Regions from separate parts of the Streptomyces sp. NPDC002676 genome, predicted to be linked through region 1. Evidence: riboswitches for the same ligand, from Rfam matches in the RefSeq annotation. Region 1 holds a riboswitch; each other region holds the start of a gene.
The links. Region 1 has a riboswitch for cyclic di-AMP ahead of ACWD3E_RS29710 (M23 family metallopeptidase). Riboswitches for the same ligand answer to the same signal wherever they lie in the genome.

Region 1 (7,161 bases):
AACGTGGACACGCCGGTGACCCCCGTGACGCCTCCCCCGCGCCGGTGCAGACCCGACAGCAGGGCGATGCCGATGGCGCCGGACTGCGCGAACAGGCCGATGCGCCCCGGGCGGGGCATCTCGGGGGCGAGCGAGGCGTTCAGCAGGACGTCCGGGGCGGTGTTGATGACCCCGAAGGCGTTCGGGCCGATGATCCGCATGCCGTACGCGCGCGCCTGCTGCACGAGCGCACGCTGCCGCTCACGTCCCTCGGGCCCGCTCTCCGCGTAGCCGGCGGAGAGGACGACGAGTCCCTGGACGCCGTGTTCGCCGCACTCGGCGACCACGGCGGGGACGTACTCGGCCGGGACGGCGACGACCGCGAGGTCGACGTGCCCCTCGATCTCCCGCACCGACCGGTGCGCGGGCACCCCGTCGACGCCCTCGACGTCCTCGGGGAAGGCCTTGTTCACGGCGTACAGCCGGCCCGTGTAGCCGGCGTCCCGGAGGTTGGCCAGGACGCTGCGGCCGACCCCGCCGGGCGCGCGGCCGACGCCGACGACGGCCACGGAGCCGGGTGCCAGCAGCCGTCGTACCGAACGGGCCTCGGCGCGCTGCTCACGCGCGCGTTGCACGGCGAGGGAGCGGTCGGTGGGTTCCAGGTCGAACTCCAGGCGTACGACGCCGTCCTCGAAGCTGCGCTTCTGGGTGTACCCGGCGTCCGTGAACACCTTGATCATCTTGGTGTTGGCGGGCAGCACCTCGGCGGCGAAGCGGCGGATCCCGCGCTCGCGCGCCACGGCGGCGATGTGCTCCAGGAGAGCGGAGGCGACCCCGCGGCCCTGGTGGGCGTCCTGCACGAGGAAGGCGACCTCGGCCTCGTCGGCCGGTGCGGAGGCGGGCATTCCGTCGGGGCCGATGCGGTCGTAGCGCACAGTGGCGATGAACTCGCCGCCGACGGTGGCCGCGAGCCCCACCCGGTCCACGAAGTCGTGGTGCGTGAAGCGGTGGACGTCCTTGGCGGAGAGCCGGGGGTACGGCGCGAAGAAGCGGTAGTACTTCGACTCGTCCGAGACCCCCTCGTAGAAGCTGACCAGGCGGTCGGCGTCATCGACGGTGATGGGCCGCACGCGTGCGGTGCCGCCGTCGCGCAGCACCACGTCGGCCTCCCAGTGGGCGGGGTACTCGTGCCGGTCGTGCCGGTCCGCCGGGGTCTGCATGGGCCCCAGCGTACGGCTCGCCCCCGGCAACGGCGCGAGGCAGTCTGTGGGGGGACGGAAGCCGGATCGAGGCCGCGGTCCGGCGACACGGCCGGAGGGTGACGAAGGTCCCCTCCGGACTTGCTTCACGATGTGGGAAACTGGTCTAGACAACCCTGAGAACCTGAAGGGCAGCATCACATGGCTGAGCGCCGCGTCAACGTCGGCTGGGCCGAGGGCCTCCACGCCCGCCCCGCCTCCATCTTCGTCCGAGCCGCCACGGCCGCAGGCGTCCCGGTGACGATCGCCAAGGCCGACGGCAACCCCGTCAACGCGGCCTCCATGCTGGCGGTCCTCAGCCTGGGCGCCCAGGGCGGCGAGGAGATCGTCCTCGCTTCCGGCGCCGAGGGCGCGGACGCCGCCCTGGACCGTCTGGCCAAGCTGGTCGCCGAGGGCCTTGAGGAACTGCCCGAGACCGTCTGAGTCGCGCCAGGAAGCCGCGTCCCCGGAATCGGGGGCGCGGCTTCCGCGTTTTCGCGCCGGACTGATTCGCACGCGAATTTACGCACCTGCCTGAATTCACGGCACGCCGAAATAGGGCAGCGGAAATGCGCGTCCCTCCGAATATCCCCTCTTTGTATACGGCGCCCGTGTTAATGCCGCGGGCTCGCTGTGTTTACGGCATGTTGCGAGTCCCTCACACGCTCCGCGCGCTCCCCGCCGGAGGCGAACCGCAGCCGGTGCGCGCCCGCCGCGCGCTCGATGTGCAGGGCGGTGACCGCCCGCGCGCGCTCGCCGTCGCCGCGCGTCACCGCGTCCACGATGACGCCGTACTCGGCCCAGGACTCCACCGGGCTGACCGGGGCCTTCACCGCGTACATCCAGGCGATCTTGTGCCGCAGCTGGGTGAGCATCGAGGTCAGCGAGTGGCTGCCGGAGGCCTGGGCGAGCGTCTCGTGGAACCAGCCGTCCAGCGAGCGCAGTTCCTCGCTGCCGCCCTGCCTGGCCCGCTCCTGGCCGAGCCGCACCAGGCCGCGCAGCACCTTCAGATGGGCCTCCGTGCGCCGCTGGGCGGCCCGTGAGGCGCCGAGCGGCTCCAGGAGCATGCGCATCTCCAGCAGGTCGGCGGCCTCCCGCTCGGTCGGCTCGGCGACGCACGCGCCCGCGTGCCGACGGGTCACCACGAAGCCCTCGGCCTCCAGGGTGCGCAGGGCCTCGCGGACGGGGACGCGCGAGACGCCGTAGCGGCGGGCCAGGACTTCCTCGGTGAGGCGGCTGCCGCGCTCGTGGACACCGGCCACGATGTCGTCCCGGATCGCCGTGCACACCGAGTGTGCCGGAATACGCATGACCGACCTCCGCCTTAATCCCCGTGAAACGTCGACAACGGACGCGTGTTCCGTGACTCTATTGCAATGTGCGGGAATTTCCGACGGCGGCCCAGAATCCATGGATATTTTTTGGTCAGCGGGCACCGCGGACGCCGCGAAAAACGACGAAGCCCCGGCTCGGTGAACCGGGGCTTCGTCGCGAGTGCCGCTTCGGGGTGCGTGTCAGACGCTCAGGCCGTGCTGGCGGAGGTAGGCGACGGGGTCGACGTCGGAGCCGTACTCCGGGGTCGTGCGGGCCTCGAAGTGGAGGTGCGGGCCGGTGACGTTGCCGGTCGCTCCGGACAGGCCGATCTGCTGGCCCGGGACGACCTGCTGGCCCACGGTGACGCCGATGGACGACAGATGGCCGTACTGGGTGTACATGCCGTCGGCCATCCGGATCACTATCTGGTTGCCGTACGCGCCGCCCCAGCCCGTGGAGACGACGGTACCGAGGCCGACCGCGTGCACCGGGGTGCCGCTGGCCGCGTGGAAGTCGATGCCGGTGTGGGAGCCGGAGGACCACAGGGAGCTGCTGGCGCGGTAGCCCGTGGAGACGTACGAGTCGGCGATCGGCGCGACGAAGGCGTTCAGGCGCTTGCGCTCAGCCGCGCGGGCGGCGCGCGCCTTGGCCTCGCGCTCCTCCTTCGCCCGCTCGGCGGCGGCCTTGGCCGCGGCCTGCTCGGCCGCCTTCCGCTCGGCGGCCTGCTGCTGCGCGGTGGCCTGTGCGTCGATCTGCTCGGCGATCTCGTCGCTCACGGTGATGACCGGGGTGAGGCCGGTCTGCTCGACGGAGTTCTCGGCGGCGAGCGACGGGGTGGCCGCGAGGGTGCCGATGACGCCGGTGGTCAGGGCCGCGACGCCGGCCGCCTGAGCGGTGGTGCGCTTGACCCGGCCGGGCTTGCGGTGCTTCCCGGTGGCGCACATGAACGCCATGAAGTGGCTGGTCCTTTCCTTCCCTCTCGCCTACCGGGTTAGCTGACGGGTTCGGAGCAGGAAGGTCTCCTACGGACCCCCTCGCGCACGCGCGGGAGTCCGATTCACCCCAGGGGACGTGTGGGTCCCCGGCTCCCCTGGCTCGCGCCGTACGGGGACTCGGCGATGACTGTCCGGTGCCGCGGGTGCGGCGCACTGCCTGACGAACAGCCCGCACGACGCTACGGGGGGTGGCTTTCCCCGCCCAAACGGATCCGGAGTTTTGTAGCGCATCCCACAGGCCAGACAGGCAACCTCCGCCCCAATTCGGACATCTGGGGAGCGGCTGGGGAACAGCCGGTGCACAGGCGTGGGGCCCTGACGACCCGTAAGTCGCCGGGCCCCACTCGCGCGTGCGTGCGCTCGGGCTCTACTCGGCCGCCACGACCGTGACTTCGCCGATGCCGAGCGCCTCGACCGGCTCCTTGATCTGGGCCGCGTCACCGACAAGGACGGTCACCAGACGGTCCACCGGGAAGGCGTTCACGACCGCCGCCGTGGCCTCCACGGTGCCGGTGGCGGCGAGCTGCCGGTAGAGCGCGGCCTGGAAGTCGTCGGGCAGGTGCTGCTCGACCTGGTCGGCCAGGGTGCCCGCGACGGCCGCCGCGGTCTCGTACTTCAGCGGCGCGACCCCGACGAGGTTCTGCACGGCGACGTCCCGCTCGGCGTCGGTCAGGCCCTCCGCCGCGAGCGTACGCAGCACCGTCCACAGGTCCTCGAGCGCGGGGCCGGTGTTCGGGGTGTCCACGGAGCCGCTGATGGCGAGCATCGAGGCGCCCGTGCCGTCCGGGGCGGAGCGCAGCACCTGCCCGAAGGAGCGCACGCCGTAGGTGTAGCCCTTCTCCTCGCGCAGGACACGGTCCAGGCGGGAGGTGAGGGTGCCGCCGAGGCAGTAGGTGCCGAGCACCTGGGCGGGCCACACGCGGTCGTGCCGGTCGGGGCCGATCCGGCCGATGAGCAGCTGCGTCTGCACGGCACCGGGCCGGTCCACGATGACCACGCGCCCGGTGTCGTCGGCGCTGACCGGCGGCACGGGCCGCGGGCTGCCCGGGGTGCCCGTCCAGGCGCCCAGGGTGTCGCCGAGCAGCTCGTCCAGGTCCGTGCCGGTGAGGTCGCCGACCACGACCACGGTGGCCGTGGCGGGGCGCACATGGCGGTCGTAGTAGGCGCGGACGGCCGCCGCGTCGATCTTCTCGACCGTCTCCTCGGTGCCCTGGCGCGGGCGGGACATGCGCGAGGTGGCCGGGAACAGCTCCTTGGAGAGTTCCTTGGCGGCCCGGCGGGCGGGGCTGGCCAGCTCGTGCGGGATCTCGTCCAGGCGGTTGCGGACCAGCCGCTCGACCTCGCTCTCGGCGAAGGCGGGCGCGCGCATGGCGTCGGCGAGCAGGCCGAGGCCCTTGGCCAGGCGGGAGGCCGGGACCTCCAGGCTGAGCCGGACGCCGGGGTGGTCGGCGTGCGCGTCCAGCGTGGCGCCGGCCCGCTCCAGCTCGGCGGCGAACTCCTCGGCGGAGTGCTTGTCGGTGCCCTCGGAGAAGGCCCGCGCCATGATCGTGGCGACGCCGTCCAGGCCGGTCGGCTCGGCGTCCAGCGGCGCGTCCAGCAGCACCTCGACGGCGACGACCTGCTGGCCGGGGCGGTGGCAGCGCAGCACGGTCAGGCCGTTGTCCAGCGTGCCGCGCTCGGGGGCCGGGAACGCCCAGGGCTTGGCCTCGCCGGCCTGCGGCTGGGGGTGGAAGTCCATCGTGGCGAGCTCGGTCACTTGGCCGTCTCCTCGTCGTTCTCGTTGCCGGCCTCTACGGTCGCTTCCTGCTCCGGGTCCTCGCCGCGCCCGGCCTCCTCGGTGTGCTGGGCCGACTCGGCGGACAGCGGCTCGTAGACGAGGACCGCGCGGTTTTCGGGGCGCAGGCGGGCCTGGGCGACCTCCTTGACCTCCTCCGGGGTCACCGCCAGGACGCGCTGGACGGCGGTGAGGGCGAGCTGCGGGTCGCCGAACAGGACGGCGTACCGGCACAGTTCGTCGGCGCGGCCGGCGACCGTGCCGAGCCGGTCCAGCCACTCGCGCTCCAACTGGGCCTGGGCGCGCTCCATTTCCTCGGGCGTGGGGCCCTCCTCGGCGAACCGGGCCAGTTCCTCGTCGATGGCGGTCTCGATGACCGGCACCTCGACGTCACCGGAGGTCTTCACGTCCAGCCAGCCCAGCGAGGGGGCGCCGGCCAGGCGCAGCAGGCCGAAGCCGGCCGCAACGGCCGTACGGTCGCGGCGCACCAGCCGGTTGTACAGGCGGGAGGACTCGCCGCCGCCGAGGACGGTCAGGGCCACGTCGGCCGCGTCGCACGCGCGCGTGCCGTCGTGCGGGAGCCGGTAGGCGGCCATCAGGGCGCGCGCCGGGACCTCCTCCACGACGACCTCGCGCAGCTGCTCGCCGATGACGTCCGGCAGGGAGCCGTCGCGCGGCGCGGGCTTGCCGTCGTGCGCGGGGATGGACCCGAAGTACTTCTCGATCCAGGCGAGGGTCTGCACGGGGTCGATGTCGCCGACCACGGAGAGCACCGCGTTGTTGGGGGCGTAGTAGGTGCGGAAGAACTGGCGGGCGTCCTCCAGGGTGGCCGCGTCCAGGTCCGCCATCGAGCCGATCGGCGTGTGGTGGTAGGGGTGGCCCTCCGGGTAGGCGAGGGCGGTCAGCTTCTCGAAGGCGGTGCCGTAGGGCACGTTGTCGTAGCGCTGGCGCCGCTCGTTCTTGACGACGTCCCGCTGGTTCTCCATCGACTCGTCGTCCAGGGCAGCGAGCAGCGAGCCCATGCGGTCGGCCTCCAGCCACAGCGCGAGCTCCAGCTGGTGGGCGGGCATGGTCTCGAAGTAGTTGGTGCGCTCGAAGCTGGTGGTGCCGTTGAGCGAGCCGCCGGCGCCCTGGACCAGCTCGAAGTGGCCATTGCCCTTCACCTGACCGGAGCCCTGGAACATCAGGTGCTCGAAAAGGTGAGCCAGACCGGTGCGTCCCTTGACTTCGTGGCGCGAGCCGACGTCGTACCAGAGGCAGACCGCCGCCACCGGGGTCAGGTGGTCCTCGGAGAGCACCACGCGCAGACCGTTGGCCAGGCGGTGCTCGGTCGCTGTCAGGCCCCCGGAGCCTGCCTCGGCTGTGGTCGTGTGACCCATGGGCATGTACGTCCCTTCGCGAGCGGAGGCGGTCGTCGAAACCGCGGTTTTCCTGCCGGTCCTGCCACTGTATGCAAGCGCGCGCAGCGGCGGCGAAGTTCCCGCCGGACGTACGCCCACAGCGGATCACGTAGCCTGCGTCGCGCGTGGGGACCGGGTCGTGGACCACGTTGCCACCGGGTCGCGGACCATGGTGTCAGTGCCGCGGTCCACAATGGTCCGCGTCAGATCCGTCAATCGCTTCAGCAAGGAGCCAGGCAGCGATGGCCCGCCGCAGCACGAAGACCCCGCCGCCCGACGACTCGTTCGAGGAGAGGATCCTCGACATCGACGTCGTCGACGAGATGCGTGGCTCCTACCTCGAGTACGCGTACTCGGTCATCTACTCGCGCGCCCTGCCGGACGCCCGTGACGGTCTCAAGCCCGTGCACCGCCGGATCGTCTACCAGATGAACGAGATGGGCCTGCGCCGCGACCGGGGC
Region 2 (7,161 bases), on a different contig from region 1:
GGAAGGCGTAGATCGACTGGTCCGCGTCACCCACGACGCACAGTTCGGCGGGCGGCAGCTCGTGCTCGCTCAGGGGGACGTCGACGTCTTCGGAGGCGCGGTCGCCCGTACCGACCAGCTCGCGCACGAGCGCGTACTGGGCGTGGTTGGTGTCCTGGTACTCGTCCACGAGGACGTGCCGGAAGCGGCGGCGGTAGTGCTCGGCGACGTCCGGGAAGGCGCGCAGCAGGTTGACCGTCGTCATGATCAGGTCGTCGAAGTCGAGCGCGTTCGCCTCGCGCAGCCGCGACTGGTACAGCGCGTAGGCCTGGGCGAGGGTCTTCTCGAAGCCGTCGGCGGCCTGCGCGGCGAAGTCCTCCTCGTCGATCAGCTCGTTCTTGAGGTTGCTGATCTTGGCGCTGAAGGACTTGGGCGGGAAGCGCTTGGGGTCGAGGTCCAGGTCGCGGCAGACCAGGGCCATCAGGCGCTTGCTGTCGGCGGCGTCGTAGATCGAGAACGAGGACGTGAAGCCGAGCCTCTTCGACTCGCGGCGCAGGATGCGCACGCACGCGCTGTGGAAGGTCATGACCCACATCGCGTTCGCGCGCGGGCCGACGAGCTGCTCGACGCGCTCCTTCATCTCGCCCGCGGCCTTGTTGGTGAAGGTGATCGCGAGGATCTGGCCCGGGTGTACGTTCCGCTCGGCGAGCAGGTGGGCGATGCGGTGGGTGAGCACGCGGGTCTTGCCGGAGCCGGCGCCGGCGACGATGAGCAGCGGGGAGCCGGCATGCACGACCGCGGCGCGCTGGTTCTCGTTCAGCCCCTCCAGCAGGGCCGCGGCGTCGATCGCGGGGCGCGGGGCGCCGTCGCGGTAGTACGGGTCCCGGTCCGGCGGCACGTCGAACTTCCCGCCGAACAGATCGTCCGGAAGCGGCTCCGGAGCGTGATCGTCCTCGGGCGGCGGCGGGGGCTCCTCCTCGTGCCCGCGAGGGGGCTGGAGGTCCGCCAGGAAGCTGTCGTCAAAGAGGCTGCTCATCGCTCTCCGAGTCTAGGGCGCCGGACTGACAACCGTGGGCCGCCCCGAGAACCCGCCCCCCACGGGAGGCTCCCCGCCAGGCCCCACCCGGCCTCTTCCGCCCCTCACGCTGCGGAAGCGCCCGATGACCCAGCCGTGATTTCCCGCACCTCCACCCCCGAGGTCACGAAAATGTATCGGACATACTACGCACCAACCTTCACAGAGGTCCCACGAGTTGGCTAGCGTGCGTGCGGGCCGTACGACCCCCACCGGCGAACCTCGCCGGGCCGCGCGGCCCCCGCCGAGTCCGGCGCGCCCTCGCGGCGACCGGAGCCGGGGACCCACCGACCTCTGGGGTGAATCGGCCGCCTCCCACCGGGAGGGGGCCGTAGGGCAACCCTTCCGAACGCACCCGCCCGAACCCGACAGCTAACCCGGTAGGCGGCGCATGGAAGGAGTCGCCTCCCTTGGCGTCGCACCGCAAGCCGCGCCCCGTCGGGCCCCGTACAGCAGGCCTCCGCGCCCCCGTCCTCGCCACCGCCGCACTGACCTCCGTGGCCGTACTCTCCCAGTCGGCGAACGCCTCCCCCGCCGCCGACAAGGGGAAGCCGAGCGTGGAGGAGGTACAGAAGAAGGTCGACGATCTCTACCGGCAGGCCGAGTCGGCGACCGAGAAGTACGACGCGGCCAAGGAGCGCGCCGGCAAGGAGCGCGTGCGCGTCGACAGCCTCCGTGACGATGTCGCGAAGCGCACGGAACGCCTCAACGCGGCCCGCGAGGAACTGGGCACCATAGCCGCCGCCCAGTACCGCACCGGCACCACCGTGCCGGACACGGCCACCTTCCTGCTCGCGAGCAATCCGCAGGACTACTTCGACCAGAGCCAGCTGATGCACCGGCTGACCTCGCGTCAGAAGAGCGCGGTCGACGACTTCGTCACGGAACAGACGGCGACCATGAAGAAGCGCCGGGAGGCCGCGACGAGCCTCCAGACGCTGACCAAGACGCAGGACGACCTGAAGACGGCGAAGGCCACCGTCCAGAAGAAGCTCGCTACCGCGCGTGAACTGCTGTCCAAGCTGACGGCCGAGGAGAAGGCGCGCCTGGCGGCGATCGAGAAGCAGAAGGCGGAGGAGGCTGCCCGCAAGGCGGCCGAGCTGGCGAAGCAGCAGGCGGCGCGCCAGCGAGCGGCGCAGCAGAGCACCCCGTCGCCCTCGTCTTCGCCGTCTCCGTCGCCCTCGGGCTCCTCGGACACCTCGGGCTCGTCCGGCGGATCCACCTCTTCCGGCGGTTCGACCACCTCCGGCTCCTACGACACCAAGGCCGCGGAGGCGATCGCCTTCGCCCGCGCGCAGATCGGCAAGCCGTACGTGTGGGGCGCCACGGGGCCCGGCTCCTACGACTGCTCCGGCCTCACCCAGGCCGCCTGGCGGGCCGCCGGCGTCAGCCTCCCGCGCACCACCTGGGACCAGGTCAACGTGGGCACCACGGTCTCCCTCGCCGACGCCCGCCCCGGCGACCTGATCTTCTTCTACGACGACATCAGCCACGTCGGCCTCTACATAGGCAACGGCATGATGATCCACGCCCCCAAGCCGGGCGCGTACGTCCGCGAGGAGTCGGTCTACTACGGCGGCACATCGATCATCCACAGCGTGGTGCGGCCGGCGTAGGAGCCTGACCGGCACAGGAGCGTGGCGCGACCGGCTCAGGGCGTGGCGCACGCCCGCGTGCCCCGCCCTGAAGAGCCGCGTCCCTCTCTAGCATCGGGCGCATGTTCCGCCTCTCCTCCCTGCGTGCCTGGTCGGCGCGGCGTTCGCCTGCGGCCGGGACCGCGGTGATGGCCACCGGGATCGTGTCGGTGGGGCTGCATCTCACGGGCGACGAGGGGCTGTCCCAGGTCTTCCTGGGGCTGACCTGCGTTGCCTGGCTGGGGCTGGGCGCGGAGTTCGTCGTACGGCTGGCGGGGCAGCGGCGGCGCTGGCTGGCCGAGGCCGGAAGTCCCGGGGCGCTCACCGCCGTGGCCGCGACGTCCGTCCTGGGCACCCGGCTCTCCACGCTCGGCCGGCAGACCCTGGCCGAGGCGCTGCTCGCGCTGGCGGCGCTGCTCTGGCCCGTGCTGCTCGTTCTCGTCGTACGGCGCTGGGAGCGGCGCATGCCGGGAGCGGTGTTCCTGTGTTGTGTGGCCACACAGGGGCTCGCCGTACTGGGGGCCACGCTGGCCGCGGCCGAGGCGACGGCGTGGCTCGCGCACGCCGCGCTGGTGATGTTCTTCCTGGGGCTGGTGCTCTACGGCGTCGCCCTGGCCCGGTTCGAGTCGCGGCAGGTGCTGGAAGGGGCCGGGGACCACTGGATCGCGGGCGGGGCGCTCGCCATCTCGGCGCTGGCCGGGGCGAAGCTGCTCTCCGCCGACAGTGCCCGGCTGTACCTGTGGAACGTCGACGACCGGGGGACGCTGCGTACGCTGACGGTCGCCCTGCTCGTGCTGGATGTGGCCTGGTACCTCGTGCTGCTGGCGGCCGAACTGGTCCGGCCGCGCCCGGGCTACGACGTACGGCGGTGGGCGACCGTGTTCCCGATGGGAATGACGGCGGCGGCGACGGTGGCCGTCGCCGCCGCGCTGGACGTTCCATGGCTGAAGGGGCCGGGGCGGGTCCTGACGTGGGTGGCGGTGGCCGCCTGGCTCGCGGTCGCCGCCGGCGCGGTGCCGACGGCTCGCGCCGCCGTCAGGCCCGGGCGCTGAGCGTCAGGCCGAGAGCGCCGAACTCAGGTCCACAGCACGGCGATGAAGATGTTCGTCATGGTCAGCAGGCCGACCAGCCCGAAGATGTTCTTGTCGATCTCCTCCTCGTCACGCTTCACGTAGACCAGCCCGAGGATCACGACGAGCAGAGCGAGCTTCAAGCCGATCTTGAGGAAGTTGAGGTCGTGGCCGTCGTCGTCGGCCCGGTGGAGGCCGACCAGGATCACACCGGTGGCCAGCATCGTCAGCGCGCCGTGCAGCATCCCGGGCACGAACCGTGCCGTGCCCTGGCCTATGGCCTTGATCTGGGTGATGAATCCGCCCAGCAGCGCCGCGATGCCGATGATGTGCAAGGCGACGAATATGTGGATGAGTACGTCCATGAGGCCGGAGCCTAATCAGGGCGCACCCGCGGGGCGTCCCCGGGGCACCCGCCCCCCATCCATGCTCTTGCGTATACGCGCCCCATAGCACCCCACCGCTTCCGGAGCCCCGGCATTCCTCGCTTCGGTCACCACGCTGCGCGAAGGCGACGGCTCCGAACCGGGAGCGCGGTCGCATACGGTCACATCCCGGCCCGTCAGGGCCAGTTCCGTACACCGCGTTACCAACCCGTCACCGTCCGGCCTAGCGTCCTCCCCCAGGTGACCGGCTTCCCACGCCGCCCGGCCAGGGGCGACAGTCGGCCACCCCCGCCGAGAAAGGTCCGGCGGCGGCCCGATCCCCCCGTGCGGGCCGCCGCCGGACGTACCGACCGCTCCTCGGCCGCACGAGGCGTACGAAAGGACGTGACGGTCCAGGTGGCAGCGCACCGCAAGCCCCGACAACGCTCACTCAGTGGCGGTACGGCCCGCACGGCCGTCACGCTCGCCATGGCGGGCGCGGCCACCGCGACGGGCTTCGACGCAACGGGACACGCCGCACCGCAGCTGACTCCCACGCAGGTGAAAGCCAAGGTGGACAAGCTGTACGAGGAGGCGGAGGCCGCCACCGAGAAGTACGACGGCGCCAAGGAGAAGGCGGACGCGGCCCAGCGGCGGCTGAACTCGCTGCGCGACGAGGTCGCCCGCAAGCAGCAGGGGCTCAACTCGGCCCGGGACGCGCTCGGTTCGATCGCGGCGGCCCAGTACCGCGACGGCGGCATCGACCCCGCCTGGCAGCTGGCACTGTCCAGCGACCCGGACCGGTATCTGGACGGGGCCGCGTTCGCGGAGCGGGCCGGCCACCGGCAGGCCGCCGCCGTCTCCGGGGTGCGTGAACAACTGCGGGAGATCAAGCAGTTGCACAGCGCCGCCAGGACCGAGCTGACGTCGCTCCGCTCCCGGCAGGCGGAGCTGAAGCGGCAGAAGAAGACCATCACCGGCAAGCTGGCCGAGGCACGGCGGCTACTGACGCGGCTCACCCCGCGCGAGCGCGCGCAGCTCACCGGCGCCGACGGCACCACCGCACACGCCTCACGGTCGGCCCCGGACACCCGGGAGGCGCCGGTGCGTACGGGCTCCGCCGCGGCCCCCGACTCCCGCGCTGCGGCGGCCGTCGCGTACGCCTACGGCAAGCTCGGCAGCCCCTACGTGTGGGGCGCGACCGGCCCGAACGCCTTCGACTGCTCGGGCCTGGTCCAGGCCGCCTACCGCTCCGCCGGCGTCTCCCTGCCGCGCACCACGTACGCCCAGATCAACGCCGGCCGGCGCGTCTCCCGCTCCCAACTCCAGCCCGGGGACCTGGTGTTCTTCTACTCCGGGATCAGCCACGTCGGCATCTACGTGGGCGACGGCCAGATGATCCACGCCCCGAACCCGTCGGCCCCGGTCCGGCTGGCCCCGGTCGACCTGATGCCGTTCGCGGGGGCGACGCGAGTGGCGTGAGCGCATATGGCTCGGGGCTCAGACCTCGCGGGCTGCGTAGGTGACGAAGGCGGCCCAGGCGTCTGCGGGCACCCCGAAGCGGGGGCTTCGAGCGCCGAGCTTCGAGTCGCGGACGTGGATGGCGTGGGGGCAAGCGGCGACTTCGAGGCAGGCGTCCTCGGCTTCACTGCTGTAGCTGGACTTGCGCCAGGTGTAGGCGACTTCTAGGCATTCGCCGCCCTGGTCGTCGCTGTAGCTGGACTTGAACCACGATAGTCCGGCGCTCATAGCTCCTCCGCCACCCTCCTGATGAACCGAGCAGACTCTGCGACGTTAAGCGCCTGCATGCGGATCATGCCATGACGCTGCGTCATGGCATTGAGCTTGTCCGCATCTGCGTACAGCACTCCAGTCTCCTGCCCCTCGACGTAGGCGTACTGCTCATGCTCCTTGGTCTCTACGAGGACCAGCGGGCCACCGAGCGCCACAGGGGGTGCCGAAGCGAACGGCAAGACCTGGATGGACACATTCCGCGGCACCCCCACTTCCAATAGGTGGCCGAGCTGCCTGCGCATGACCTGCTGCTTACCGACCACCGCACGTAGTGCAGCCTCATGGATCACGAAGCTGAAGTGCGCCAGGGGCTTCCTGGTCAAGATCTCTTGGCGCTTCAACCGAGCCGCGATGCGCTCCTCAATCGTCTCCTCATCAAGCGGTGGGCAACTGTTGCTAATCAGCTCGTTGGCGTACTCCTTGGTCTGCAACAAACCGGGAATCAGCATCGCCGCGTACGAGTAGAGCGTGATCGCCTCATCCTCCACTGGCACATACTGCTGCGTACGCTGCGGAAACGGCTCAGGCTTCAGGAACTCGTGTGCAGCCACCAACTTGCCGCGCGCCCCGCACAACTGATCCGCGACCTGCAGCAGCCGGAGCGTCGGCCGCCGCCTCCCGCACTCCATCGACTTGACGTACTCGTAGTCGTACCCGGCCTGGTCAGCCAGAGCCTGGCGGCTGACCCCCGCCTCCTCCCGCCACAACTTGACCTGGCCACCGCAGTACCGCCAGTTCTGCTGCGCCTGCTGGGAGTCCCCCGAAGCCACGCGCCCACCCGCCTCCCGCTGACACACCGTGTACAAGCACGCTGTGTACCCGTTCCGTTACTCCCGAGGCTACGCGCGAACCACCAGCCTGGGCTGGCCAAATGACGGAGAACCACACGCAAGGAACGAACCGCGCATGCCGACGCCGCCCACGACCCCCGGGCTCCCCAAGGACATCGAGTGGCGCCTCCCCCGCCACGCGCGCAGCGTGAGCCGGGCCCGGACCCTCCTCCGCGAACAGGCCACCTCCTGGAAACTCCCGGACGAGGTGACGGAGACGGCGGTACTGCTGCTCAGCGAACTGATGACGAACGCCTACCGTCACGCGAAGGGCTCCCCGGGCCGCGAGATCTGGACCCGGGCCATTCTGGAGACAGACCGCCTCCGCGTGTCGGTGGCGGACGCGAACGACCGTCTGCCAACTCCGCGGGAAGCATCAGCCCACGACGAGACCGGCCGGGGCCTGCACCTGGT
Region 3 (7,161 bases), on a different contig from region 1:
GGGGAGGGGGTACTGGCGGTGCTGTCCTCCCTGGACGGCTCCGGCACGGCCGCCGCCACCGTGCCCGTGCCCGCGCCCGGTGAGTCCCCGGAGGACGACTGGCCGGAGTGGGGCGAGGAGCCGGAGCCGGACGACTGGATATAGCGAGCTGCCACCCGGGCGCCTGCGGGGGTGGGGTGGGTCTGGGGGCGGCCGCCCCCAGGGGGCTCAGGACAGCGCCGACAGTCCCGGGGCGAACGTGATCAGCAGCGGCAGCAACGGCACCAGTGCGGCCACCGTCGTCGTCAGCGCCCGCTGCCGTCGCAGCAGCCGCGGCGGGGGCTCCAGGAGGCGGTCCACGCGCTCGCCCAGCAGACGGCGGCTGGAGGCGCAGGAGAGGACGCCCCGGTGCTGGTTCAGCTCGATCAGCGCGAGGGCCGTGGTGAGGTGGCCGCAGCGGCGGGACGCGGTGTCGTCGGCGGCGAGTTCGACCAGGCGGTGGGTCTGGTCGCAGAAGTGGGCGAACAGCGGCACGCGCGGGAAGCCCGTGGCGAGCGCCGTGGACAGGTGCAGCAGCCAGTCGTGGTGGGCGCGGGCGTGACCCCGCTCGTGGGTGAGGACCGCGTCCAGCTGGTGGTCGGTCAGGCGCTGCAGCGCCCCGGTGGTGACGACCAGCTGGGGCGGATGGCCGGGCATCCACCAGGCGTCCGGGTACTCGTCCTCCAGCACCAGCATCGGGCCCCGCGCGGCCGGTAGCCCGGCCGGGAGTTCGGGGGCGCGTTCGCGCAGTTGCGCGCGGGTCTGGCCGAGGCGCCGGCGGGCCTCGGCCAGTTCCCGGGCCAGCATCGCCGTCGTCCAGGCGGCCCCGCAGGCCAGCAGCACCGTGAGGGTGACCGCCCACACCGGCGCGGACGAGAGGTCGTACGCAGCGGTGACGGCGGGCGGTGCCGGGGCGAACACGCGGTCGCGGACGGTGTGGAAGACGGCCGCCGCGCCGAGGATCAGCGCGGCCAGGCAGCACATCAGGACCGTGGCGACCAGGCACTGCCACACCCACAGCGCGACCACGGGCTCCCGCTCGGGCCAGCTCGCCCGGGTCAGGGCACGCGGCGCCGGTACGGCGGCCGTCAGGGCGACGACGCTCAGCAGGAGCAGGCAGACGGTCATACCGGGGCACCGTCCTGGTCGGGGTCGGAGTGTGTGCGGGAGAGGGGTGGTGCGTGTCCCGTCAGTATGACGGCGAGGGGCGCCAAGAGGCAGTCCCCGACGGGGATCCGCCCGCCCTCCTTCGAGTCCGGCTCCTTCGCGTGCCGAGTCCGGGGACCGGCGGGGTGACGCTCACCCCGCCGGTCACTCCAGTCTCTTAGCCGCGCCCTCGGCTCCCGGAGGTCAGCCCGACACGATCCGCCCGCTGACCTCGCCCAGGCTCACCCGGCTCCCGTCCGGCCCCGGCGCCCACGCCGACATGGTGACCACGTCGCCGTCCTCCAGGAACGTGCGCTTGCCGTCCGGGAGTTCGAGGGCGTCGCGGCCGTTCCAGGTCAGCTCCAGCAGGGAGCCGCGCTGATGCTGCTCCGGGCCGCTGACCGTGCCCGAGCCGTACAAGTCGCCGGTGCGCAGCGAGGCCCCGTTCACCGTCATGTGGGCGAGCTGCTGGGCGGCGGTCCAGTACATGGTGGAGAACGGCGGCTCGGCGACCACATGGCCGTTGATCGCCACGGAGATCCGCAGGTCGTAGCCGTCCGGCTGCCCGCCCTCGGCCGTGTCGTCCAGGTAGGGCAGCAGCGGGTGCGTGCGCTCCGGCGGCGCCACGCGCGCGTGCTCCAGCGCCTCCAGCGGGGTGATCCACGCGGACACCGAGGTGGCGAAGGACTTGCCGAGGAAGGGGCCGAGGGGCACGTACTCCCAGGCCTGGATGTCGCGCGCGGACCAGTCGTTCAGCAGGCACAGCCCGAAGACGTGCTCCCTGAAGTCGCCCAGCGCGACCGGCGTGCCCAGCTCGGACGGCTTGCCCACGACGAAGCCGACCTCGGCCTCGATGTCCAGCCGGACCGACGGGCCGAAGACGGGGGCGGGGTCGGCCGGCGCCTTGCGCTGCCCGGAGGGTCGTACGACATCCGTGCCGGAGACGACGACCGTGCCGGAGCGGCCGTGGTAACCGATCGGCAGGTGCTTCCAGTTGGGGGTGAGGGAGTCCGCCGCGTCCGGGCGGAAGATCTGGCCGACGTTCCGCGCGTGGTTCTCCGAGGCGTAGAAGTCGACGTAGTCCGCCACCTCGAACGGCAGGTGCAGGGTGACCTCGGACAGCGGGTGGAACAGCGGCTCGACCGTCTCGCGGTGCGCGGGCTCCGTCACCCAGGCGGTCAGCGCGCGCCGCACCTCGGACCAGGCCGTGCGGCCGGCGGCCAGCAGCGGGTTGAGGGTGGGCTTCGCGAGCAGCGCGTGGTGCGGCGAGCCGAGGGCGGTGGCCGCGGCGCCCGCGTCGAGGACGTGGTCCCCGAGCCGGACGCCGACCCTCCGCTCCGTGCTGCCGGAGGGCGAGAAGACGCCATAGGGAAGGTTGTGCGGACCGAAGGGGTCACCCTCGGGGACGTCGAAGGGGGGCATGGGGTACTGCCTCACTCTCATCCGGCGCCTTGCGCGGCGATGCGTTCCATGTGGTCGCGCCACACGTTACGGCGGAGGCAGGTGTCTTGGGCAGTGCCCGAAGGGTTGTGCGGGTGATGACTGAAGAGTTCTTGATGCCCGGAAAAGTCTTGTCGGGGTGGCAATCCCCGGCTTGGCTGCCTTTGGGGGCGGACGGGGTGGATCCGGTCCGCAGGCGGCCCATGGCTGAGGCCGCTCCACTCCTACGAAGGAGGCCATCAGGCAAGCGGATGGCCCCACTTGGGGCTGGGAAGTACATAAGTGCACAGGGTGACAGGGGGAGTCGGGTGGGGCGCGAGGTCCGTATTCTCTGATCATGGCCGCCTCCCCCGCGTATTCACTGATCGCCACCGACCTGGACGGGACGCTGCTGCGCGGCGACGACACCGTCTCCGACCGGTCGCGCGCCGCGCTCGCGCGGGTGGCGCGGGCCGGCGCCCGGCACCTGGTGGTGACGGGCCGCCCGGCACCCAGGGTGCGGCCCCTGCTGGACGACCTCGGATATACGGGGCTCGCGGTGTGTGGGCAGGGCGCGCAGGTGTACGACGCCGGAGCCGACCGCCTGGTGCGGTCGGTGCGGCTCGACCGGGAGCTGGCCGAGACCGCGCTCGGCAAGATCGAGGCCGAGGTCGGGCAGGTCCACGCGGCCGTCGACCAGGACGGCGTGGACGGGCTCACGCTCATCGAGCCCGGGTACCGGATGCCCCATCCGACCCTGCCCGCGGTGCGGGTCGGCCGCCGCGACGATCTGTGGGCGGAGCCCATCAGCAAGGTGCTGCTGCGCCATCCCGACCTGTCCGACGACGCGCTGGCGGCACTCGCGCGCTCGGTCGTGGGCTCGCTGGCGACGGTCACCATGTCGGGGCCGGGCACCGTGGAGCTCCAGCCCGGCGGGGTGACCAAGGCGACCGGGCTCGCGCTCGCCGCCGACCTGCTGGGGATCGGCGCCGAACAGGCTCTCGCCTTCGGCGACATGCCCAACGACATCCCGATGTTCGCCTGGGCCGGCCGCGGCGTCGCCATGGCCAACGCGCACCCCGAACTCAAGGCGGTCGCCGACGAGCTCACCAAGTCGAACGAGGACGACGGCATCGCCGTCGTCCTCGAAAGACTGTTCCCGACCGACTGACCGGGGGGTATGTCAGTACGCGCTGAAGACGTTGTCGATCGAACCGTAGCGCGCGGCGGCGTAGTTGCAGGCGGCGGTGATGTTCGCGACGGGGTCGTAGATGTTGAACGACGTTCCGGCCACGTGGTACGTGTTGAACGTCGGGTCGATGACCTGGAGCAGGCCCTTGGACGGGATGCCCTTGGCCGCGTTGGAGTCCCAGAGGTTGATGGCGTTGGGGTTGCCCGAGGACTCCCGGATGATGTTGCGGTAGATGCCGTTGTAGCTGCCCGGGATGCCCTTCTGAGCCATGATCGCGAGCGACTCGCGGATCCAGCCGTCGAGGTTGTTCGGGTACCCCGCGAGGGTGGTGGCGGCGGTCGTCGTCGTCCCGCCGGCGGCGGATGCGCTCGTGGCGCCGATGAGCGGGATCGCGAGTACGGCGACGCCGGTGCCGGCGGCGGCGAGCGCGCGGAGGAGGCGGTTGTTCCGGGTGCGGCGGGGCTGAACGGCAGCAGACATGGGGAAGTCCTCTCCGGCGCCTGCGAGGTGAGCTGTCGGGTTCGGGCTGGGGAGTGCCCGGCCGGGCCGTCGAGACGGCACGACTTCACCCCTAGCCGTTCCGGTGCGACATGTGTCGACCGGGCCGGCGGCATACCTGGGTCCCCCGCTCCTGCCGTACGAAATGAGTTCGTCGATGGGTCTTTCAGGCGGCGGCAGGATTCGGCGTCCGCCTGATGGCCCGGAACGTATGCGAGAGCACATGTCCGGAACAAGTACCAGATTCGTAGATCAACCCAGTTGACCTTGATCTGTTCTGAATGTGGTACTTGATCCTTTGCAGTTGCCAACACTCAACTCGCCTTTGCGGCAAGGGGTGGGAAGGGGTGGGGGCGACTATTCCCGGCGAGGCGTTCCGGTGGGCGTGAGTGACCCAACTCACGAATGGGCAAAATATGGCAAATCAGGCATGAGGTATTAAGGGGATTCAGGCGATTCGGGGGTTTCAGGGGATTTGCTTCACCCATTGGAGACGGGAAAGTGGTCCGCGTCACAGCTGATTTCGGAGGGTTCGGTGGCCGGCCACGGCTCCCGTCGCGACTCGCCGACGCGGCGCGGGGGCCGGCGCGTCCGGCGGGGTCCGCCATACGTGCGCGTACCCCCTCGTACCGTCCGCCGGTGGGAGTCGTGGGGGTAGGACGTACGGATGTGCATGAGTGTCTCGAGCGGTGGGCGCTATCGGTGATCGAAAGCGGACCGGATACGCTGACTTGAAGTGATAGCGGCGACCTATCGACAAACCGTGTAATCGCCAACAGAGACACAGCAGACAGGAGACCCCTCGTGACCGTCGTCGGGCCGTTCGGGCTGAGCGTGCGGGACCAGGCTCTCGAAGCCGATGTCCAGGCCGGATTGGCGGCTGTCGAGGAAGGTTTGCTCGAAGCCACCAAGAGCGAGGTCCCGTTCATCACCGAGGCCGCGCAGCACCTCGTCCGGGCCGGCGGGAAGCGTTTCCGGCCGCTGCTCGTGATGCTCGCGGCGCGCTTCGGTGACCCGTACGCGCCGAACGTGGTGCCGTCCGCCGTCGTCGTGGAGCTGACCCACCTCGCCACGCTCTACCACGACGACGTCATGGACGAGGCCGCCGTGCGCCGCGGTGTGGACAGCGTCAACACCCGCTGGGGCAACTCCGTCGCGGTCCTCACCGGCGACTTCCTCTTCGCCCGCGCCTCCCAGATCCTCGCCGACCTCGGCCCCGAGGCGGTCCGGGTGCAGGCCCTCGCCTTCGAACGGCTGGTGACCGGTCAGATCCTGGAGACCGCGGGTCCCTCGGACGGCCGTAACCCGGTCGACCACTACCTGGACGTGCTCAGCGGCAAGACGGGTGCGCTGGTGGCGGTTTCGTGCCGGTTCGGCGCCATGATGTCCGGCGCCGACGAGACGGTCGTCGACGTCCTCACCCAGTACGGCGAGCGGCTCGGTGTCGCCTTCCAGCTCTCGGACGACGTCCTGGACATCGCCTCCGACTCGCACGAGTCCGGCAAGACCCCCGGCACCGACCTGCGCGAAGGCATCCCGACCCTGCCCGTGCTCCGGCTGCGCGAGCGGGCGGCCAAGCTGGGGCTGCCCGAGGACCTCGCGCTGTGCGAGCTGCTGGACTCCGACCTCAGCGACGACGCCCGGCACGCCGAGGTGCTCGCCGCGCTGCGCGCACACCCCGCGCTGGAGCAGGCCCGCCGGGACGCCGTCCGCTACGCCGAGGAGGCGCGCGCCGCGCTGGCCCCGCTGCCCGAGTGCGACGCCAAGGCGGCGCTGACGGAACTGTGCGACGCGGTGGTGTTCCGGGCCGGCTGAGCCCGGCTTCGGGACGACCCCTACGGGTCGGGTGGAGCTGCCGCCCTTTCGTGTCATACCGCAGGCGTACACGGAGTTGGCTCCGAGGTCTGACGCTTCCTCACGGCCGATTTGGTCAGATGGGAACCACGGAAATCACCACTCCTCACCGATTCGGGTGAGAATGGCGGCTCAGGTGGACCAGCGTGAGGACAGCCGCCGCCGACGACGGAGGTAAGGCACACATGGCACCGTACGAATCCGACGACGCAATGGACGTCGCGCAGGACGGGGACCTGCGTACCGGACGCCGCAAGGCCGCCCGGTACGTCGTCCCGGTCGCGGTGGTGGGGGTGGCGGCGGCCACGATCGGGCTCGTCCCGGCGCTCGCCGCCTCCGGTGACCCCGACCTGCCGAAGATCACCGCACAGCAGCTCATCGAGAAGATAGCCAAGTCGGACGTGCAGCAGCTGTCCGGCACGGTGAAGATCGACACCGACCTCGGCCTGCCGAACTTCGGCGGCCTGGAGAACAGCCTGATGTCCGGCGCGGCCCGGGGCGGCCACGGCGACGGCTCGACCGCGGACCCGAAGGCGAAGCTCACCGAGCTGGTCTCCGGCACGCACACCCTGCGCGTGGCCCTCGACGGCCCGGACCGGCAGAAGCTGTCGCTGCTGGAGAGCGGCGCCGAGTACAGCCTCATCCACAACGGCAAGGACGTGTGGGGCTACGACAGCAAGAGCAACGAGGTCTACCACGGCTCCTCGGCCGGCTCGGCCAAGGAGCACCGGGCCGAGCCCCCGGCCACGCCCAAGGACTTCGCCGACCAGGCCCTGAAGTCGGTGGACGACACCACGTCCGTCACCGTCGACGGCACCGCCCAGGTCGCCGGCCGCGACGCCTACAAGCTGCTGATCAAGCCCAGGCAGTCCGGCAGCACGGTCGGCGCGATCAGTATCGCCGTGGACGCGAAGACGGGTCAGCCGCTGAAGTTCACGCTGACCCCGGCGAGCGGCGGCGCTGCCGTCCTCGACGTCGGCTTCACCCAGGTCTCCTTCGCCGAACCGGCCGCCCGCACCTTCGACTTCACCCCG
Region 4 (7,161 bases), on a different contig from region 1:
CGCGAGCAGCACGAGGGCGCCGGCGCCGATGACGTCGACGCGGCCCGGGTGCATGGACGGGACGGTCGCCCGCTCGGCGTGCGTGGAGCGCAGCAGCCACTCGGTGATCTCGCGGACGCGCTCGCGGGAGATCCGGGAGTGGTGGATGCGCGCGGAGTCGTACTCGGGCAGGTCCTGGGCGATCGCGGACACCGTGGTGACCGAGCCGGCCAGGCCCACCAGGGTGTGCGCCCGGCGCAGCGGGACCGACTCCTCGGCCAGGTCCAGGGCGGCCTCGATGTCGGCCCGCATGGCGGCGATCTCCTCCGCGGTGGGCGGGTCGCTCACCTCGCCGCCCTGCACCAGGTGCCGTTCGGTCATGCGCACGCAGCCGACGTCCACGGAGCGCGCGGCCCGCACGTGGTCGTCGCCGACGACGAACTCGGTGGAGCCGCCGCCGATGTCCACGACGAGGTAGGGCCGGGTCAGGTCCTCGCGGCCGGCGAGTTCCCTCGTCGCACCCGTGAAGGAGAACTCGGCCTCCTGGTCGCCGGAGATGACCTCGGGCTCGACGCCGAGGATGTCCACGACACCGCGCACGAAGTCGTCCTGGTTCTCCGCGTCCCGGGAGGCGGAGGTGGCCACGAAACGCACCTTGGGGGCGCCCAGTTCGCGGATGACGTCCGCGTACTCCCGGCACGCGGCGAAGGTCCGCTCCAGCGCCTCGGGCGCCAGCCGCCCGGTGCGGTCCACGTCCTGGCCGAGCCGCACGATCGTCATGCGCCGGTCCAGCTCCAGCAGTTCACCGGTGGCAGGGTTCACGTCCGCGACGAGCAACCGGATCGAGTTCGTGCCGCAGTCGACGGCCGCTACCCGGGAGAAGCCCTCGGGGACCAGCGGGCGCTCGGCGAAGAAAGCGCTGCGGACCTCGGTGGGGTCGAGGACCGCGCCCTCCTCGCCCGGGTGCTCGTCCGCCGGATCGGGCGCCACGAGCGGCTGCACGCACGGCCCCTTGGCCCACCACTCCGGCAGCATCGCGAGCGCCTCGTCGCCGAGCGGGTTGACGCCCGGCCCGGCGGCCAGCGAGTGGCCGACCAGCACGTGCAGGCACTTCACCCGGTCCGGCATGCCGCCCGCGCTCGGGAAGCCCTCCAGGACCTCGATCGCGTCGCGGCGCCGGATGTAGTCCTCGTGCGCCGCGCGGTAGGCCGCCGCCAGTTCGGGGTCGGTCTGCAGGCGTTCGGTCATCTCCTTCATGACGCCGTTCGCCTCCAGCGTGCCGATCGCGGAGGCGGCGCGCGGGCAGGTCAGGTAGTACGTCGTCGGGAAGGGCGTGCCGTCGGGCAGCCGGGGTGCCGTCTCCACGACGTCCGGCTGGCCGCAGGGGCACCGGTGCGCGATCGCCCTCAGCCCGCGCGGCGGTCGCCCGAGCTGCTGCTTGAAGGCCTCGACGTCCGCGTCGGTCGGCTCGGTACGCGGAGTGGGCGGCGGAGGCGTTTCCATGACTGTCTTCGGCTGTCTTTCTGTCGGTTCACTGGTCGGAGGCGTCGGACTTGTCGACGCCGTCCCAGACGTTCGCGTACCAGGGCCGGCGGGCGGTCCCGAGTTGGGCGCGGGACTGCTTGGCCGCGCCCGGCTCCACGACCACGTACCCGGTCTCGCCGGGCATCACATAGTGCAGCCGGCGCCGGATCTGCTGCTCGGCGTAGGAGTCGTCCTGCCAGCGCGCCTTGAGGTCGCGCAGCTGCTCGACGCGCCGGCGGGCCTGTTCCCGCTGCCGCTGGAGGTCGGAGATCTCGGCGCGCTGGGAGACGTACTGCCGCATCGGGTAGGCCAGGGCGACGATGAGCGAGCACAGCACCAGGGCGAGCAGGGCCGCGCGGCCGGTGAGCCGGGAGCGGCGGGCCTGCCGCTTGGTCTGGGAGCGGTAGACCCGGGCCGCCGTCTGCTCGCCGAGCAGGCGCAGCCTGGTCGCGGTGGAGAAACGGTCCCGGTCCTTCACTGCCATCTGGCTCTCCGCCTCCCCTTTCACACGCACGTACGTCCCCGGACACGGTACGGGACCGAGTGCGGGGACGTACGTACGACTGGCTAAGGCTTACCCCGGGTTGGGTCAGCCCTTGGAGATCTCCACGCTGCCCCTGAAGCGCGGGAAGGCGCTGCGGCCGGCGTACACCGCGGCGTCGTCGAGGATCTCCTCGATGCGCAGCAGCTGGTTGTACTTGGCGACGCGGTCGGAGCGGGCCGGGGCGCCGGTCTTGATCTGGCCGCAGTTGGTGGCGACGGCCAGGTCGGCGATGGTGACGTCCTCGGTCTCGCCGGAGCGGTGGGACATCATGCACTTGTAGCCGCTGCGCTGGGCCAGCTCGACGGCGTCAAGGGTCTCGGTCAGCGAACCGATCTGGTTCACCTTCACCAGCAGGGCGTTGGCGGTGCCCTCCTCGATACCGCGGGCGAGGCGCTCGGGGTTGGTGACGAACAGGTCGTCGCCGACCAGCTGGACCTTGTCACCGAGCTTGTCGGTGATGACCTTCCAGCCGGCCCAGTCGTCCTCGAACAGCGGGTCCTCGATGGAGACGAGCGGGTAGTCCGCGACGAGCTCCTCGTAGTACTCCGTCATCTCGGCGGCGGAGCGCTCCTTGCCCTCGAAGAGGTACTTGCCGTCCTTGTAGAACTCGGACGCGGCGACGTCGAGCGCGAGCGCGATCTGCTCGCCGGGGATGTAACCGGCCTGCTTGATGGCCTCGAGGATGAGGTCGAGGGCCTCACGGTTGGAGGGCAGGTTCGGGGCGAAGCCGCCCTCGTCGCCGAGGCCGGTGGACAGGCCCTTGCCCTTCAGGACCTTCTTCAGCGTGTGGTAGACCTCGGCACCCCAGCGCAGGGCCTCGGAGAAGGACTCCGCGCCGATCGGGGCGATCATGAACTCCTGGATGTCCACGTTGGAGTCGGCGTGCGAGCCGCCGTTCAGGATGTTCATCATCGGCACCGGCAGCAGGTGCGCGTTCGGGCCGCCCAGGTAGCGGAAGAGCGGGAGGTCGCTGGCCTCGGAGGCGGCGTGGGCCACGGCCAGGGAGACGCCGAGGATGGCGTTGGCGCCGAGGGAGCCCTTGTTGTCGGTGGCGTCCAGGTCGAACATGGCCTGGTCGATCAGGCGCTGCTCGGTGGCGTCGTAGCCGACCAGCTCCGGGCCGATCTGCTCGATGACGGCGAGGACGGCCTTCTCGACACCCTTGCCCAGGTAGCGGTTGGGGTCACCGTCGCGCAGCTCGATGGCCTCGAAGGCGCCGGTGGAGGCGCCGGACGGGACGGCGGCACGACCCGTGCTGCCGTCGTCGAGGCCGACCTCGACCTCGACCGTGGGGTTGCCTCGGGAGTCCAGGATTTCCCGGGCTACGACGACGTCGATGGACGGCACGAGCATCTCCTTCTTGGGATGTGACGCTGGAAGTGCGGGGCGTGTGCCTTTGCGGGCTGTGCCTTGCGCCTAGAGCCTAACCGTCCATGGGGCGTCGGCCATCGACCGACCGTCCCGTGGACAGGCAAACGGTACCCATTGTTCACGCCCGGAACAAAGGGGTTCCCGGGTAGCCCCCGGGTGAAGAGTGGGGAAAGTGCGGCGGAAAGCGGGGAGGGGAGCGGCGAACAGCGGGGACGGAAAAGCCCCGCCCCGGCGCGTACGGGGGAACACGCGCCGGGGCGGGGGGACTGGGGGCCGCGCCTTACTTCAGGTGCAGCTGCTGACCCGGGTAGATCAGGTCGGCGTCCTGGACGATGTCCTTGTTCAGGTCGAACAGCTTCTTCCAGCCGCCCTTGACGCCGTGCTTCTCGGCGATGGTGCTGAGGGTGTCGTCCTTGACGACCTTGTACTCGCCGTCGCCCTTCTTGACCTTCTTGCCGGTCGGGGTGGTGACGGTCGCGCTCTTGGCCGGGGCCGTACGCTCGGCGGAGCGGGAGGCGGCCTGGCCGGTGGAGCGGGTGGCGGTGGCCTTCGGGGCCGCCGCGGTGCCGTTGTACGGCGTGTTCGACAGGCCCGTGCCGCAGACCGGCCAGGCGCCCTTGCCCTGGGCGGCGAGGACCTTCTCGGCGACGGTGATCTGCTGCGCCTTGGTGGCCTGGTTGGCCTGCGGGGCGTAGGCGGTGCCGCCGTACGCGGCCCAGGTGGAGGCGGAGAACTGCAGGCCGCCGTAGAAGCCGTTACCGGTGTTGATGGACCAGTTGCCGCCGGACTCGCACTGGGCGACCTTGTCCCACTCGGCGGCGGTGGCGGCGGAGGCGTTGCCGGCCGCCATGAGCGGGGCGGCGACAGCGGCGCCGGCGACTCCGGCGAGTGCGATGGCGCGGGTGGCCTTGAACGGGCGGCGGTGCTTGCCCTTACCGGTGAACAGCATGGATCGATCCCCTCACCGACGCCTGCGAGGTGAGCTGTCGGGTTCGGGCCGGTTGAGTTGCCCGGCCGCGGCCCTTTCGGGACACGGCTTCACCCCAAGCCGCAACCGACGTCAACTGCCGGTTTTGGCACTTACCTTGGGTCCCCCGCTCCTGCCTACGGCGCATGATGCGACGACTGTTCCCGGGCAACCGCTGGCAGGATTCGGCGTTGCGACTGCCGGGGCTCGTGGTGACGAGCGGCCTTGACCGTAGCCACGCGATCCGCGGAATTTCAAAGACGATCAGGGCTTCTGAGACTCATCCCACACTTTCACCAAACCGGACATTCAGGCGCTTAGTGGGGCGTCAACTCCCGCTACTTCTGGCCCGTTTCCGCACCGATTTCCAGGGTCTGACCGGCGGCGATGTGGTTCGGGTCGGCGCCGATGACCTTCTTGTTGTGGCCGTAGAGCGCGCGCCATCCGCCGTCGACGTCAAGGGAGTCGGCGATGGCGCAGAGAGTGTCGCCCTCACGGACCTCGTAGGTGCTCGCATCGCGGGACGCATGACGACCGGACCGGGTGGCGTTCTGACCGTTTGTCACGCTTTCGTCCGCACTGACGCCACGGTGACGTCCACCACTACTGAGCGAGCCGGTGTCGACGAGGCTCCAAGAGCCGCCGTTCTGCCAGGAATTGTCCGAGTCGTCCGTTGCGGGGTCCGTGGTGGCGCCACCGTCCCCCTGCCCGTTTTGAGTGTCGGATGATGTGGATTTGTCGGACTTGGGGGTTTCGCCGCCCTTGCCGGAGCCCTCGGAGTCGCCGCCCTCGCCCGCGCCACGGCTCGCACTCGGGGACGGCTTGGCGGTGGCGTCCGAGGAGTCGGACGACCGCGACGGGGATGACGACGGCGAAGAGGGTGACGAAGGCGACGAATCCGACAGACCGGATGAGTCCGAAGTGTCGGCGGAGTCGGACGAATCCTGACCCTGCTGGTCCTGCTGGTCCTGCTGGTCCTGCTGGTCCTGCTGGTCCTCCGGCGAATGCCCGGACTCGGAGGAGCCACCGGAGCCGTGCGAGCCGGAGGCCGAGTCCGAACCCGGGTTTCCGACGCCCGTGTCGACGTCCACGGAGCCGGAGTGCGCGGTCAGGCCGTTGAGCAGGGCGCAGGTGGCCCAGGGAGTGGTGCCCCGGTCGGCGAGGATCCGCTCGGCCACGGCGATCTGCTGCGAACGGCTGGCCTGGTCGGCGCTGGAGGCGTACTTCGTGCCGCCGTACTTGTCCCAGTCGTCCTGGGAAATCTGCAGGCCACCGTAGTAACCATTGCCGGTGTCGGCGCTCCAGGAGCCGCCGCTCTCACACTCGGCCACCTTGTCCCACGTGGTGCCGTCGGCCGCGCTGGCGCTTGCTGCGCCGAGGAGCGGGATGGCGATCGCGGAGCCGGTCACTCCGGCCGCGACGAGGAGGGCCGGAGCCTGACGGGGGCGACGGTGACGACCGTTCCCGGTGAGCATACGGAAGCCTTTCGTGCGACAGCAGGACCGGCGCGGCGGGTGATGCTGGGCGCCACGCTGACGAGTGAACGTATCGGCATACGATCACTTGTCACAAGTTAATGCCGCGCAGATCACGTGAAGATCACGGAGTTGTACGTCTTTCATCTTCGCCTGGCCGGGCCGCGCTTGTGGGAGGGGTGAGCGGCTCCTACTGGACGGGCGTGAACTCCACCGGCAGGGTGCGCAGGCCGCGCATGATGAGTCCGCCGCGCCAGCGCAGCTCGGCCGGATCCGCCGCGAGCCGCAGATCGGGGAGGCGGGTGAGGAGGGTGGCGAGTGCGAACTGGCCCTCCAGGCGGGCGAGCGGCGCGCCGAGACAGTAGTGGATGCCGTGGCCGTAGCCGAGGTGCTGGTTGTCCCGGCGGGACAGGTCCAGCCGGTCCGGGTCGGTGAACCGCTCCGGATCCCGGTCGGCCGCGGCGAGCACGACGAGCACCGGGTCGCCGGCGGCGATGTCCTGCCCGCCGATGGTGAGCGGCCGGGTGGCGAACCGCCAGGTGGCCAGCTCCACCGGGCCGTCGTAGCGGAGCAGTTCCTCCACGCCGGTCTCCAGCAGCTCCCGTTCCCCGGCGGCGAGGGACCGCTGGAGCCGCTGCCGCTGTTCGGGGTGGGTGAGCAGGGCGTAGGTGCCGTTCCCGATGAGGTTGACCGTCGTCTCGAAACCGGCGAAGAGCAGGATGAAGGCCATGGCGGCGGCCTCGTTCTCGGTGAGGTGCTCTCCGTGGTCGGAGGCGCGGATCAGACCCGAGATCAGGTCCTCGCCGGGCGCGGGCTCGGCGGGCAGCGCCGCCCGCTTGCGGTGGATCAGCTCGGCGAGATAGCCCCGCATCTTCTTCACCGAACGGGCCACACCGCCCCGGGGCCCTCCGCCGTGCCGGATCATCATGCCCGCCCAGTCCCGGAAGTCGTCCTGGTCCTCGCGCGGGACGCCGAGCAGGTCGCAGATGGCGTAGATGGGGAGCGGGAAGGCGAACTCGTGGATGAGGTCGGCGGAACCCTTCGCCGCGAACCCGTCGATGAGCTGGTCGGTCAGCTCCTGCACACGAGGCGCGAACTCGGCGACCCGGCGGGGCGTGAACGCCTTGCTGACCAGCCGGCGCAGCCGGGTGTGGTCCGGCGGGTCGATGTTCAGCAGGTGCGTCATCAGCTCGGCCTTGCGCTCACCGGGGATGCCGGTCTTGCCCTTGGCGTGCGCGGGCTCGTCATGATGCGCCGGGTTCTTGCTCAGCCGCTGGTCGGCGAGCGCCTGCTTGGCATCG

Region 2: linked by a shared signal. The riboswitch ahead of ACWD3E_RS24075 (NlpC/P60 family protein) and the one ahead of ACWD3E_RS29710 (M23 family metallopeptidase) in region 1 are both predicted to bind cyclic di-AMP.
Region 3: linked by a shared signal. The riboswitch ahead of ACWD3E_RS30800 (transglycosylase SLT domain-containing protein) and the one ahead of ACWD3E_RS29710 (M23 family metallopeptidase) in region 1 are both predicted to bind cyclic di-AMP.
Region 4: linked by a shared signal. The riboswitch ahead of ACWD3E_RS13705 (transglycosylase family protein) and the one ahead of ACWD3E_RS29710 (M23 family metallopeptidase) in region 1 are both predicted to bind cyclic di-AMP.

The regions. Positions count from the first base shown of each region.
Region 1 is NZ_JBSFVT010000013.1:117,010-124,170, reverse strand. It holds gene ACWD3E_RS29725 (bifunctional acetate--CoA ligase family protein/GNAT family N-acetyltransferase) at 1-1,199, opposite strand, end outside; gene ACWD3E_RS29720 (HPr family phosphocarrier protein) at 1,380-1,661, shown strand; gene ACWD3E_RS29715 (GntR family transcriptional regulator) at 1,832-2,527, opposite strand; gene ACWD3E_RS29710 (M23 family metallopeptidase) at 2,732-3,484, opposite strand; cyclic di-AMP (ydaO/yuaA leader) riboswitch at 3,497-3,659, opposite strand; gene ACWD3E_RS29705 (M16 family metallopeptidase) at 3,894-5,282, opposite strand; gene ACWD3E_RS29700 (M16 family metallopeptidase) at 5,279-6,685, opposite strand; gene ACWD3E_RS29695 (DNA gyrase/topoisomerase IV subunit A) at 6,943-7,161, shown strand, end outside.
Region 2 is NZ_JBSFVT010000008.1:276,834-283,994, forward strand. It holds gene pcrA (DNA helicase PcrA) at 1-1,015, opposite strand, end outside; cyclic di-AMP (ydaO/yuaA leader) riboswitch at 1,301-1,456, shown strand; gene ACWD3E_RS24075 (NlpC/P60 family protein) at 1,465-2,670, shown strand; gene ACWD3E_RS24080 (tellurite resistance/C4-dicarboxylate transporter family protein) at 2,772-3,740, shown strand; gene ACWD3E_RS24085 (hypothetical protein) at 3,764-4,123, opposite strand; gene ACWD3E_RS24090 (NlpC/P60 family protein) at 4,541-5,605, shown strand; gene ACWD3E_RS24095 (DUF397 domain-containing protein) at 5,624-5,872, opposite strand; gene ACWD3E_RS24100 (helix-turn-helix domain-containing protein) at 5,869-6,687, opposite strand; gene ACWD3E_RS24105 (ATP-binding protein) at 6,824-7,161, shown strand, end outside.
Region 3 is NZ_JBSFVT010000014.1:130,407-137,567, forward strand. It holds gene recQ (DNA helicase RecQ) at 1-144, shown strand, start outside; gene ACWD3E_RS30785 (M56 family metallopeptidase) at 208-1,146, opposite strand; gene fahA (fumarylacetoacetase) at 1,369-2,586, opposite strand; gene ACWD3E_RS30795 (HAD family hydrolase) at 2,942-3,754, shown strand; gene ACWD3E_RS30800 (transglycosylase SLT domain-containing protein) at 3,767-4,255, opposite strand; cyclic di-AMP (ydaO/yuaA leader) riboswitch at 4,260-4,440, opposite strand; gene ACWD3E_RS30805 (polyprenyl synthetase family protein) at 5,078-6,088, shown strand; gene ACWD3E_RS30810 (LolA family protein) at 6,313-7,161, shown strand, end outside.
Region 4 is NZ_JBSFVT010000004.1:85,170-92,330, forward strand. It holds gene ACWD3E_RS13685 (Ppx/GppA phosphatase family protein) at 1-876, opposite strand, end outside; partial or broken gene ACWD3E_RS13690 (DUF501 domain-containing protein) at 1,078-1,482, opposite strand; gene ACWD3E_RS13695 (FtsB family cell division protein) at 1,511-1,987, opposite strand; gene eno (phosphopyruvate hydratase) at 2,093-3,400, opposite strand; gene ACWD3E_RS13705 (transglycosylase family protein) at 3,699-4,367, opposite strand; cyclic di-AMP (ydaO/yuaA leader) riboswitch at 4,372-4,540, opposite strand; gene ACWD3E_RS13710 (transglycosylase family protein) at 4,724-5,860, opposite strand; gene ACWD3E_RS13715 (cytochrome P450 family protein) at 6,051-7,161, opposite strand, start outside.